Linked DNA regions of Actinomadura rubteroloni. The protein of the gene in region 1 interacts with the protein of each later gene in a pairwise test. Links are inferred from orthologs where the notes say so. Each region holds a gene or a part of one and is shown on either strand. Other genes may lie near its edges.

Region 1 (7,424 bases):
TGCGTCCGAGCGGCGTCCGTTCCAACGTGATGTCGGTGACCTTGCTGAGCGGAGCCATGCCAACGTTCCGATTGAAAATCCCCGAAACGGCCATGACCCGATGCTCGGTAACGAGAAAGAAGTCGATCGACCAGCCGAGAACACGCCACACAAGGTGCCCGAGCGACAACAACCACAACCACCACACGAGCCAGAACCCAGTGAACGCCGACACCGCAGCACAGGCCAACAACGACCCCACCGCACCGGACGCGGCAGGCAAGAGCACCGCCGGATGCTTGCGCACCGCGATGACCCGACCCTCATACGACATCAGATACTTGTCGATGACCCGCGACCGGGAGTCCCGGTAAACGATCATCTCTTGCAGATTCACGGTGGCGGCATCCTCGTCATGATCCGTGGACTACCACCGTAGCCGAACCCCGCCGACACGGGGAGACACCGACCAGCCACACCCACCCCAACCCGCACCCACTCCCCCGACCACCCACCCGCACCCACGTCCACCAACCCACCAAGCGGACAACCTTTCGACCCTGGGCATCGGCGGACTTCACACGCACGGCCGGTACTGGCGGGCCTGGCTGGCTTGGACAGCGCGAGGTTGGCGGGTGAGGTTGGCGGGTGAGGTTGGCGGGTGAGGTTGGCGGGTGAGGTTGGCGGGTGAGGTTGGCGGGTGAGGTTGGCGGGTGAGGACGCGGTTCAGAGAGTGCGACTCGGACGGCACGGCTCGGTGGGCGCGGGTCGGAGGGTGCGGGTCCGAGGGTTGTGTACTGGGTGGGTTCAGCGTGCGGTCTTCTTTCGGCCGCGGGGGCGGTGGGGACGCGGGTTGTAGTCGGACTGGACGGTCAGCCACGCATCGGCGAGGGCCTCGTTCGGGTCGTTGTGGAAGAACAGGCGTCCGGGCTCGCCCCAGAACCAGCCCAGGCGCGGGTCGCTGTCGAGCTGCAGAAGGAGCTGCCGGTCGCCGGGGTCGTCCGGACGGCGCAGGAAGCCGCTGTCCTCGACCAGGCTCGGCCAGCCGCCGAGCTGGTGCGCGGGCTCGTCGTACCAAAGGCTGCGGTGCCACGCCCTGTGCAGTTCCTCGTAGACAGGCGCGAAGCCCACATAGACGGTATCCAGGCTGCGGACGAGCAGCTCGCGGGGTGAAGGCAGCGACAGGAACGGCATGACGCCGAACGCGAGTCCCGGTGCGGGTGCTTCGTCCCGCACGGCCGGGGCTCCGGTGAGGACGCGCCAGCCGTCGCGTTCGTCCGGACGCCCCCACGGACGGGGCGGCGCCCCCCGGAAGTAGAAGGACGCCGACCCTTTCGCCGGCAGACCCGGCAGAACTGCGACCGATGCCAGTGCGGCGCAGTCGAGGGTCGCGAGGTGGTCGAGCGGACGCCCGTCCGCCACCGGCGGAGGCACCCCGGGCGGCAGGGACGGCGCGCCGCCGAGCCGCACGGCCGTCCCCGCCCCGGCGCGGAGCCGCAGCGCGGGCCGCGCCAGGGACAGGACGATCGCCACGACCTCGGGGACGAGATGCAGGGAGAACAGGCGGCCGAGCCGCCGTCGCTGAGCGGTGATGTGGTCCATGCCACTCAGCGTTCAGCAGCGGAGCACGCGCCGCCAAGCGTCCGTTGAAGCTGTGGATAACTTCAGTGAGTCTCCAGCGCGTCCGCGAGCTGCACCAGGAAGCGGTCGACCTCCTGCTCGTCGTAGCTCGGCAGCAACCGGACGGCCGGGAACTTCGTCTCCCGCACGTCGCGCGGGGACAGCGGAGGCTTCGCCCCCTGCAACCCGGCGATGACCCGGTCGAGGAACGCGTCCACCTCGCGCACGTCGTAACCGCCGCGCACCCGATGGCCCGTGAACCGAATGTTGTGGATCCACTTCGCCAGCGAGGCCGGTTCGATCACGGCGCGCCGCGGCCGACCGGTACCCACGGGCTGCCCGCCGCGCAGTTCCGTCGCGCACTCCACGAGCAGCGCTTCGACCGCGCGCCGGTCGTATCCGCGCACGACGACGTCGAACCGGGCCGCGCGCACCTCGTCGGCGGCCATGGTCCTCTCGCCCCGCAGCGCACGGGTGATCCGCTCCATGAAAGCGTCGACCTGGGCGCGGTCGTAACCGCGCATCACCACAGGCAGGCGCTTTCTCGCTATCGCCGTCATCCGGCTCCTCAGCAGTGTTCGCCTGATTCAGCGGTGGCCCCGTACACCACTTTCCGTCGTCCGAGCGGGCGACGGGAACAGCCTTGCGTGACGCGGACCACCCGTGCAAGCGAACTCACGGATCTCGGCGGCGGAGGTTCATGGGCGGACCCACGATCTGTGAGGCGTTACACGCGGATCGCATGCGAACGACTCCGGCACGGCGTTTTCACCGGCCCCCGAAGGCCCGGACGGCCACCGAACGAGATTCGTCACATGGCCCGCGACCTGGGAGAACAGGCCTCGCTTTGGGCATGTTGACAATTCTTCAAGGTCTCCGTCACCGATTTTAGGCTGGCCGGATCCGGCCAGTGACGCGACAGAACCGGCGGCCGATGCCTCACCCCGACTGCGCGGCGAGCTGCCCGCAGGCCCCGTCGATCTCCCGTCCGCGCGTGTCGCGGACCGTGACCGCGACGCCGTGCGCTTCGAGCCGGCGGACGAACTCGCGCTCGTCCTCCGGGCGCGACGCCGTCCACTTCGACCCGGGCGTCGGGTTCAGCGGGATCAGGTTGACGTGGACGAGATGCCCGCGCAGCAGCCGTCCGAGCAGGTCCGCGCGCCACGCCTGGTCGTTCACGTCCTTGATCAGCGCGTACTCGATCGACACCCGCCGTCCGCTGCGCTCGGCGTACGCCCACGCGGCGTCGAGCACCTCGGCGACCTTCCAGCGGTTGTTGATCGGCACGAGGTCGTCGCGCAGCTCGTCGTCCGGCGCGTGCAGCGAGACCGCGAGCCGGACCGACAGGTCCTCGGCTGCCAGCTTCTCGATCGCCGGGACGAGCCCGACCGTCGACACCGTCACCGACCGCTGGGAGATCCCGAGGCCCGCGGGCGCCGGGTCGGTGATGCGCCGGACCGCGCCGAGCACGGCCTTGTAGTTCGCCAGCGGCTCGCCCATCCCCATGAAGACGATGTTGGAGACGCGTCCAGGACCGCCCGCCACGCGTCCGCGCGCGAGCGCCCGCGCCCCCGCCGCCACCTGCTCCACGATCTCGGCGGTGGACAGGTTGCGGGTCAACCCGGCCTGGCCCGTCGCGCAGAACGGGCAGTTCATCCCGCATCCGGCCTGCGAGGAGACGCACATCGTGGCCCGGTCCGGGTAGCGCATCAGGACGGACTCGAACAGAACGCCGTCGAACGCCTTCCACACCGTCTTGAGCGTGCGGCCGTCGTCGCAGGCCAGTTCCCGGACGGAGTCCAGCAGCGGCGGCAGCAGCTCGCCGGTGAGCCGTTCCCGCGCGTCCGCCGGGAGATCGGTCATCTCGGCCGGGTCGTTCACCAGGCGCGCGAAGTAGTGCCGCGAGAGCTGGTCCGCGCGGAACGGCTTCTCGCCGAGTTCGGCGACGGCCGCGCGGCGCTCGGCGAGGCTGAGGTCGGCGAGGTGCCGCGGCGGCTTGGCCCGCCGGGGCGCGGCGAACACCAGCTTGGCCGGGGTCTTCGCGGGCGTGGCGGACCCGCCGGAGGGTTCGGTGAGGGAAGACATGGTCCGTCCAGTGTCGCAAACGCGCGCCGATGCCCGCGCCATCGCCCGCCCCGCCGCGAACGGGCATGCCGGCGGCCGGGACCGGGCACGTTCCGGCACGTACGGGCCCCCGGGCGGGCTAAGGTCTCGATCATGTCGGTATTGCGCAGGGGAACCGCTTCGGCGCGGCGCGCCGAAGCGGGGGCCGTCCGGACGGAGACCAGCCCGTACGGCGCCCGTCGTCTCGTGATCGAGAGCGACGGGATCGTCACCTCGGCGTCCCTCCTGGACAAGCAGGACAAAGTGGTCGGCGCGGTCTGGGTGGCCAACCACGAGGAGGCCCCCGCGGGCCCCGACCAGGTCCGCCTCGACGCCGGGTTCGCCCCGCTCATGCCCGCCACGCACATCCGGTCCCGCGCCGGACGCGGCCCGCTCGTCGGCGACGACCTGGACGTCGTCTGGTTCGAGGAGGGCGACGGTGTCGCGGTGCTGGAGGACGGCGCGCCCCTGTTCGTCATCCCCGGCTGGTCCGACATCGGCCGCGGCATCCCCGGCTACAGCCGCGGCGCGACCGCGCAGAGCCCCTACGCGTTCCCGCTGAGCGACGAGATCGACGCGTTCGAGGTCAGGATCGAGCGGGCCCGGCGGCACTGGGACGACGTGGCGTCCGACGAGTCCTGGGCCGACTTCCAGCAGTCGGTGCTCGGCCACCTCCTGCAGCGCCTCGGCCCCGGCGGGCACTACTGGCACGACGTCGGACGCGGGCTCACCGGCGGCGCCGCCCCCACGGTCGGGCTCAGCGAGCGTCCCCCGCAGCACGACCGCGACCACGCCGTGCTGAGCACCGTCGGGATGAGCCGGCAGCGGATGCCCACGATCGAGCTGTACGAGGACGACGTCTCCCCGCACGCGCGCATCGAGCTGGCGGTGGCGACCTCCCTACCGGCCCGGCGTGCGGGCAGCATCTTCCCGTGGCTGGCGCAGTACCCGTGGCGCTCGGTGACGTGGTTCGCCCCGGGCGACGTGGTCAAGTGGTACCACGAGGCCCGGACATTCCCGCTCGGCGGCGAGGACACGGCCTGGGAGGGCGTCCTGCTCCTGGACGACCCGAGCCGCCTCGCCGGACCCGTCCCGCCCGGCCTGACGGGCCTGTCGTTCGACGGCGACCCGGTCCGGTGGCTGTGGCTCGTCCCCATCACCGGGGAGGAGCACCGCTACGCCAAGAGCGAGGGCTCGGAGGCGCTGATCCGCCGTCTCGCCCAGCAGGGACGGTCCTGGATCGTCTCCTGACCGCCGGAAAGTACTGACGCGAAGGCCACAGAAATCAGGCCGGGACGAACAGCTCCAGCAGCAGCCACACGACGGGCGCGGTCGCGATCAGCGAGTCCAGCCGGTCCATGACGCCGCCGTGGCCCGGCAGCAGATTGCCCATGTCCTTGATGCCGAGATCGCGCTTGATCACCGACTCCATGAGGTCGCCGACGGTCGCGGTGACGACGGCGGCGAGCCCGACCAGCACGCCCGGCCATACCCGGTGGTCGTCCAGCAACCACCACATCAGCCACGTCGCGACGAGCATGCAGGTCAGCGCCGAGCCGCTGACGCCCTCCCAGGTCTTCTTCGGGCTGATCCTCGGCGCGAGCTTGTGCCGTCCGAGATAGGTGCCCGCGAAGTACCCGCCGATGTCGCTCGCGACGGTCGTGGCGATGAAGATGACGATCCGGTGGTCGCCGTCGTCGGGCCGCATCAGCAGCGCGACGATCCCGCCCATCAGCACCAGATAACCGGTCACGAACACACCGGCCGTCATGTCCCGGACGTAGCCGTCGCTGCCCGCGAGCATCCGCGCGATCATCACCGCGAGGACGGTGAGCGCGACGACCGCCACCAGCCCTTTCGCGTCCCAGAAGTACGCGGCCAGCGGCGAGGCCGCCATTCCCGCCACGATCGGCGGGAACGGCACCTGGATCTCGCGCGCTTTGAGGGCGTCGGCCAGTTCCCGCGCCCCGAGGCACAGGAACACGATCATCACCGCGAGGAAGATCTCCTTCACGGTGTAGAGGGAGACCAGGACGAGCGCGCCGAGGGAGATCCCGACCACGAACGCGATCGGGAGGTTCCGCCCCCCGCCCTTCTTCGGCGCGGGCGCCTCGGCTCCGTCGTCCGGCCCGGCAGGGGTGGTCACAAGGTCACCGGTCTTGTCGACGTCCATCAGACTTCGAGCAGCTCGGCCTTCTTGTGCTCCAGAAGCTCGTCGATCTGCGCCACGTACCGCTGCGTCGCGTCGTCGAGCTCCTTCTCCGCGCGACGGACGTCGTCCTCGCCGGCCTCGCCGTCCTTGGCGAGCTTCTCCAGCGTGTCCTTGGCGCGCCGCCGGATGTTGCGGACGGACACCTTCGCGTCCTCGGCCTTGGTCCCCGCGACCTTGATGAACTCGCGCCGGCGCTCCTCCGACAGCTCGGGGAAGACGACGCGGATGACGTTGCCGTCATTGGTCGGGTTCACACCGAGGTCGCTGTCGCGGATCGCCCGCTCGACCGCTGCGGACGACGACTTGTCGAAGACCTGGACGACGACCATCCGCGGTTCGGGCAGCGTGAACGACGCGAGCTGGTTGACCGGCGTCGGCGTGCCGTAGTACTCCGCGGTGATCTTGTTGAACATGGCGGGGGTGACGCGTCCGGTGCGGATGGTCTGGAAGTCCTCCTTGGCGACCGCGACCGCCTTCTCCATCTTCTCCTCGGCTTCGAGGAGGGTCTCGTCGATCACTTCGACTCCCGGTTCACCTTGGTCGTCCGTTTATGTCCCGCTCGTACGCGGTCAGCCGTCCGCCGGGCTGACCAGTGTGCCGATCTTCTCACCGCGAACGGCCCGGACGATGTTGCCCTGCCCCATCAGATCGAACACGACGATGGGAAGCGCGTTGTCCATGCACAGGCTGATGGCCGTGGCGTCCATGACCTTCAGGCCCCGCTGCAGGACTTCACCGTAGTCCAGCCGGTCGAACTTGACCGCGTCCGGATTCTTCCGCGGGTCCGCGTCGTACACGCCGTCCACCTGCGTCGCCTTGAGCACCGCGTCCGCGCCGATCTCCAGCGCGCGCTGCGCGGCGGTGGTGTCGGTGGAGAAGAACGGCTGGCCGAGGCCCGCGCCGAAGATCACGACGCGGCCCTTCTCCAGGTGGCGCATCGCGCGGCGCGGGATGTACGGCTCGGCGACCTGACTCATCGTGATCGCCGTCTGGACGCGGGTGTCGAGGCCCAGCTTCTCCAGGAAGTCCTGCAGCGCCAGGCAGTTGATCACGGTGCCGATCATGCCCATGTAGTCGCCGCGGCCCCGGTCCATGCCGCGTTCGGCGAGCTGCGCGCCGCGGAACATGTTGCCGCCGCCGCACACCACCGCCACCTGCACGCCGTCCCGGACGGCCTCGGCGACGGCCTCGGCGACGTGCTGGACGACCGCCGGGTCGATGCCGAGCGGGTCCCCCCCGGCGAACGCCTCGCCGGACAGCTTCAGCAGAACGCGCTTCCAGCCCGCACGCGGGGCATGGGCGGACGGCGAGGCCGCCGCCGTGTCAGTGGTGGTCTTCTCCGGCACGTCGGCGGCCTCCCTGTCGCGTTCTGAAAAAATCGGTCCCGGTTACTCGGGGACCTAGGCCTGGCCGACCTTGAAGCGGGCGAAACGGACGACGTTGACGCCCGCCTCGTCCAGAACCTTGGCAATGGTCTTCTTGCCGTCCTTGACGAACGCCTGCTCCAGCA
Region 2 (5,152 bases), 540 kb from region 1 along the record:
GCTCGAACGCGCGCAGGTTGTCGACCTCGCGCTCCAGCTCCTCGCGCTGCTGGACGAGCGAGCCCATGACCTGGCGGTGCCGCTCCTGGGCGTCGCGGTCGAGGGCCTCGGCGCGCGAGCGGGCCTCGGTGACGATCTGGTCGGCCTGGCGGCGGGCCTTGCCGAGGATCTCCTCGGCCTCGCGGCGGGCGCGGCCGAGCGTCTCGTCGGCCTCGCGGCGCGCGTCGGCGATGGCCTGGTCGGCGGTCTGCTGCGCGAGCGCGAGGACGCGCGCCGCGGTGTCCATGTTGTCCTCGCCGGAGGGCGCGCCGCCCATGCCGAGGCCGAGCGGGGCGGGCTCGGGTTCGGGCTGCGGCGGGGGCGGGGCCTGCTGGGGCTGCGGAGCCTGCTGCTGCGGCTCGGGACGCGGCGGCTCGGGCAGCTTCTGCACGTCGGGCTTGGGCTCCACGATCGGGGCCGCCATCGCCGGGACCTTGCCGCGCAGGCACTCGGCCAGCTTCGCGCGAAGCTCCTCGTTCTCCTGGATGAGGCGGTCCAGCTCGGCCTCGACCTCGTCGAGGAAGGCGTCCACCTCCTCCTCGTCGTACCCCGGCCTCAGCCTGGTGGTACTGAACTGCTTGTTCCGCACGTCTGCGGGTGTCAGCGGCATATTGGTCTCCTTGGCGCGCTTGGAGTCTGTCCGTTAGGACGGTATCCGATCAGAGCCTCCACACGAAGATGATCAAGGGATCACCGCCTGCACGACCCAGATCAGGACCCAGACCACAAGGATGAGCAAGGTGAAGCTGAGGTCCAAGGCCACGTTACCCAGACGGACCGGCGGGATGAAACGCCTGAAGAGTTTCAGTGGCGGGTCGGTGACGGTGTAAGTCGCCTCCGCGATCACCAGCAGCAGTCCGCGCGGCCTCCACGACCGCGCGAACGACTGCAGCACCTCCAGCACCAGCCTTCCGACCAGGAACAGGAGGAAGAGATACAGCAGGGCGACGAGCACCTGTTCGAGGATTCGCACGTACTACCTTCGTCTGTGACCGTCAGCTCTGGTTGAAGAACCCGCGTTCCGCCATCCGGGCCTTGTCCTCCGCCGTCACCTCGACGTTGGCCGGCGAGAGGAGGAACACCTTGTTCGTAACACGCTCGATGCTCCCGTGCAGCCCGAACACCAGACCCGCCGCGAAGTCGACGAGACGCTTGGCGTCGCTGTCGACCATCTCGGTGAGGTTCATGATCACCGGCGTGCCCTCGCGGAAGTGCTCGCCGATGGTCCGCGCCTCGTTGTAGGTCCTCGGGTGCAGCGTAGTGATACGCGCGAGGTCCGTGGTGCCGGATTCGTAGAGCGCGACGGGGCGGCGCTCGGCCGCGGGAGCGTGGTGATCACGGTCCACCGCGTCGTCGGCTCGGGTAAGCTGACCGCCGGGCTCATCGCCCGGGCGGCGACCCCCAGCGGCGTCGGCCTCGTCGTCGTAGACGTCGTCATCGTAGTAGTCGCCGTAGCGGTCGTCCTCCACAAGGCCGAGGTAGACCGCCATCTTGCGCATCGCGCTGGCCATACGCTCCTCCTGTGGCCCAGGCCCCCGGCGCCCCGGACGCCGCTCGCGGACGGTGCATTCGCGCGGCCCCCGTTTGAGCAGGTGCCACTGGGTGGGACATTACCTGACGATTGCCCGTCGGCCTCCGAGCAACGCCGTACCGATCCGCAGGTGTGTCGCGCCGCACTCGATCGCGACCTCCAGATCCCCGCTCATTCCGGCCGAGACGACCGTCGCGGCGGGGTGATCGGCGCGCAGCCGCGCGGCGATCCCGGCGAGTCGCGCGAAGGCCGTCCGCGCGTCGCCGCCGAGTGGAGCGACCGCCATGACGCCGGCCAGGTCCAGGTCCCCGGCCGCCGCGATCTCCGCCGCGATCTCGGGGACGTCGTCCGGCGCGGCGCCGCCCCGGCCCGTCTCCTCGTCCAGGGAGACCTGGACGAGACAGCGCAGCGGCCGTCCGGTGCGCGCGGCGGCGTCGGACAGGGCCCGGACGAGCCGGACCCGGTCCACTGACTGCACGACGTCGGCGTACCCGGCGACCGATCGGGCCTTGTTGGTCTGGAGCTGCCCGACGAAGTGGCGGGTCAGCGCCAGGTCGGCGGTCTCCTCGGCCTTCGGGCGGGCCTCCTGGTCGCGGTTCTCGGCGACGTCGGTGATCCCGAGCCCGGCGAGGAGCCGCACGTCGGACGCGGGAAAGGTCTTGGTCACGGCGACGAGCGTGAGGTCGTCCGGCGACCGTCCGGCCGCCGCGCAGGCGGCGGCGATCCGGGCGCGGACGTCGGCGAGGTTGGCGGCCAGCTCGGCCGTGCGCTCCTCGGGCGTCATCCGGCGAGCCAGACGAACCCGGCGAACCGCCCGGTGACGCCGTCGCGGCGGTAGGAGAAGAGGTCCGGGGTCTCCAGGGTGCAGCGCGGGTCCGTCCGGACGTCGGCGACCCCGGCGCGGGCGAGCTGCCCGGCGATCCCGGCGCGGATGTCGAGCGCGGGCGTGCCCTGCCGGGTCGTCGCGCGCGCCTCGGGGACGACCGCCGCCACCTCGTCGCGCATCGCGGCGGGCACCTCGTAGCAGGACCCGCACGCGGCGGGCCCGACGGACGCGGCGATGCGCGCCGGGTCCGCGCCGAGGTCGACCATCCGGGCGACGAGCGCGGGCACGACCCCGGCGGCCGTCCCGGGCCGGCCCGCGTGGGCGGCGCCGACGACCCCGGCCGCCGGATCGGCGAGCAGGACCGGCGCGCAGTCGGCGACGAGCACCGCGAGCGCCAGCCCCGGGACGGTCGTGACGATCGCGTCCACGGCGAGGTCCGGTTCGGGCGCGGTCACGTGCGCGACCTCCGCGCCGTGGACCTGCCGCATCCAGACGGTGCGCGCCGGGTCGGTGCCGAGGACGGCCGCCGCGCGGCGCCGGTTGGCCTCGACGGCGTGCGGGTCGTCGCCGACGGCGCCGCCGAGGTTCAGCGCGCCGTACGGACCGGAGCTGACGCCGCCCGACCGGCCGGTGAACGCGGCGCCGACCCCGGCGCCGAGCCGCACCGGCGTGATCACTTCAGGAAGTCGGGGACGTCGAGGTCGTCGTCCTCGTCGAACACGACCGGACGGCGGCCCCGCCCGGACGCGGCCGGACCGTCGCCCTCCCCCGCGCGGCCGGCGGGCGTCTCCGCCGGGCGCGGCGCGGGCGGCCGCGTGCCCTCGGGCCCGTCGCCGGACGGCGCCGGGTCGGGCTCGGCCGCGTCCGCGCGGTCGGCGGGCGCGGGCGGCTCGGGCCGCGACTCGGGCTCGCGGCGGCCGGGCGGCGGGCTCACGGGCCGGGCCTCGGCGTCCGGGACGGACGCCGGTACGGGCGCGGCGGCGGCCTGCGCGATGGTCTGCGGCGGCACCGGCGGCTCGACGCGCCCTATCCGGCTCGGGATCGGGTTGACCGGCGTGGCCGCGACCGGCGGCGGCGTGGGCCGGGGCGGCGGCGGGAGCCGACGCGGTTCGGGCTCGGCGGCCGACTTGCCGGGCAGCAGTTCGTCGAACCCGGCGGCGATCACGGTGACGCGGACCTCGTCGCCGAGGGCGTCGTCGATCACGGCGCCGAAGATGATGTTGGCGTCGGTGGCGGCGGCGTTGGACACGAGCTGCGCCGCCTCGTTGATCTCGAACAGGCCGAGGTCGGACCCGCCGGAGATCGACAGCAGCACGCCGTGGGCGCCGTCGATGCTGGCCTCCAGCAGCGGGCTGGAGATCGCCATCTCGGCGGCGGCCACGCTGCGGTCGTCGCCGCGCGCCGAGCCGATGCCCATGAGCGCCGAGCCCGCGCCGGACATGACCGACTTGACGTCGGCGAAGTCCAGGTTGATGAGGCCGGGCGTGGTGATGAGGTCGGTGATGCCCTGGACACCGGACAGGAGCACCTGGTCGGCGGCCTTGAACGCGTCCAGGACGCTGACCTGCCGGTCGGAGATCGACAGCAGCCGGTCGTTCGGGATCACGATGAGCGTGTCGACCTCGTCGCGCAGCGTCTCGATGCCGGCCTCGGCCTGCATCGCGCGGCGCTTGCCCTCGAACGAGAACGGACGGGTGACGACGCCGATCGTCAGCGCGCCGAGCGACCGGGCGATGTTCGCCACGACGGGCGCGCCGCCGGTGCCGGTGCCGCCGCCCTCCCCGGCGGTGACGAAGACCATGTCGGCCCCCTTGAGGACCTCCTCGATCTCCTCGCGGTGGTCCTCGGCGGCCTTGCGGCCCACGTCCGGGTTGGCCCCGGCGCCGAGGCCGCGCGTCAGCTCGCGGCCCACGTCCAGTTTCACGTCGGCGTCACTCATCAGCAGCGCCTGGGCGTCCGTGTTGATCGCGATGAACTCGACGCCCTTGAGTCCCTCCTCGATCATCCGGTTGACGGCGTTCACGCCGCCGCCGCCGATGCCGACGACCTTGATGACCGCGAGGTAGTTCTGCGGTGCTGCCACGACGAGGGGCCTTTCCGCTCGCTCTGCCGACCGGTCGGAAGCGGTCCAGTGGACCGGTTCCGCCGCGGTGTTCCTGACCATTGCCCACGTCGCCTGCTCGGGAAGCGCGGCGGCCGAGGCCGTCGCCCAACCCTCACCCTCAACGTGAGGCTTACAGTTATGTCAACCTGAGGACTGATACGGACAGTAGGGCGGGCTTCCACCAGGGTCAACTAACCTGCCGCCAACTGCACCGGCGTGTCGCAGACCGCACGAGTTGCCCGGTTGGGGCGCCTGCGCGCCCCGGCCGGCGCGGTGGACCCGCCGTTTCCGTCCGAGGCTCAAGCGTGCCCGATCCGGGCGCAGTATTCGCCCCGACACACGGGCCGGGCCGTCACCGGGTGGTGATCACGTCCGGCGAGCTGACGTCGATCGTCCGCGGTCCGCGCCCCGCCGGCGTCCGCATCACGGCCTCGGCGAGCCGCGCCTTCTCGCCCGCCCGCTCCGGCGAGCCCCACACGATCGTGAGCCCGCCGCGCAGCCGCAACGTGACCGATTCCACGGTCGGCGCGGACACCTCGGCGACCTTCGCGCGCAGCCCGCCGGGCAGTTCCCCGACGACGCGCAGCGCCGCCAGCGTCGGCGGATCCGTCGGGGACGGCGCGCCGACCGTGAGCAGCGGGACGTCCGGGAC

What was found. The genes of interacting proteins can lie anywhere in the genome.
Region 2: the proteins of rlmN (region 1) and ftsZ interact in binary tests that used the Escherichia coli proteins (3 or more experiments, as listed by UniProt). The link is inferred for Actinomadura rubteroloni from one-to-one orthologs.

Annotation. Positions count from the first base shown.
Region 1 is NZ_MTBP01000002.1:879,192-886,615, forward strand. Bases 1,612-4,487 are described here. They hold rlmN (23S rRNA (adenine(2503)-C(2))-methyltransferase RlmN), read right to left. Parts: upstream 3,685-4,487; coding sequence 2,539-3,684; downstream 1,612-2,538. Other genes in these bases: BTM25_RS15600 (DivIVA domain-containing protein), read right to left, coding at 1,644-2,159; BTM25_RS15610 (suppressor of fused domain protein), read left to right, coding at 3,817-4,487. In the rest of the region: BTM25_RS15590 (PH domain-containing protein), read right to left, coding at 1-376; BTM25_RS15595 (DUF1963 domain-containing protein), read right to left, coding at 787-1,581; more of BTM25_RS15610, read left to right, coding at 4,488-4,953; BTM25_RS15615 (phosphatidate cytidylyltransferase), read right to left, coding at 4,988-5,875; frr (ribosome recycling factor), read right to left, coding at 5,875-6,432; pyrH (UMP kinase), read right to left, coding at 6,484-7,260; tsf (translation elongation factor Ts), read right to left, coding at 7,315-7,424.
Region 2 is NZ_MTBP01000002.1:343,057-348,208, forward strand. The notes cover bases 2,275-5,152. They hold ftsZ (cell division protein FtsZ), read right to left. Parts: upstream 4,480-5,152; coding sequence 3,070-4,479; downstream 2,275-3,069. Other genes in these bases: BTM25_RS12965 (YggS family pyridoxal phosphate-dependent enzyme), read right to left, coding at 2,275-2,354; pgeF (peptidoglycan editing factor PgeF), read right to left, coding at 2,351-3,073; BTM25_RS12980 (cell division protein FtsQ/DivIB), read right to left, coding at 4,853-5,152. In the rest of the region: BTM25_RS12950 (DivIVA domain-containing protein), read right to left, coding at 1-649; BTM25_RS12955 (YggT family protein), read right to left, coding at 722-1,012; BTM25_RS12960 (cell division protein SepF), read right to left, coding at 1,035-1,550; more of BTM25_RS12965, read right to left, coding at 1,650-2,274. UniProt on the Escherichia coli protein: Essential cell division protein that forms a contractile ring structure (Z ring) at the future cell division site. The regulation of the ring assembly controls the timing and the location of cell division.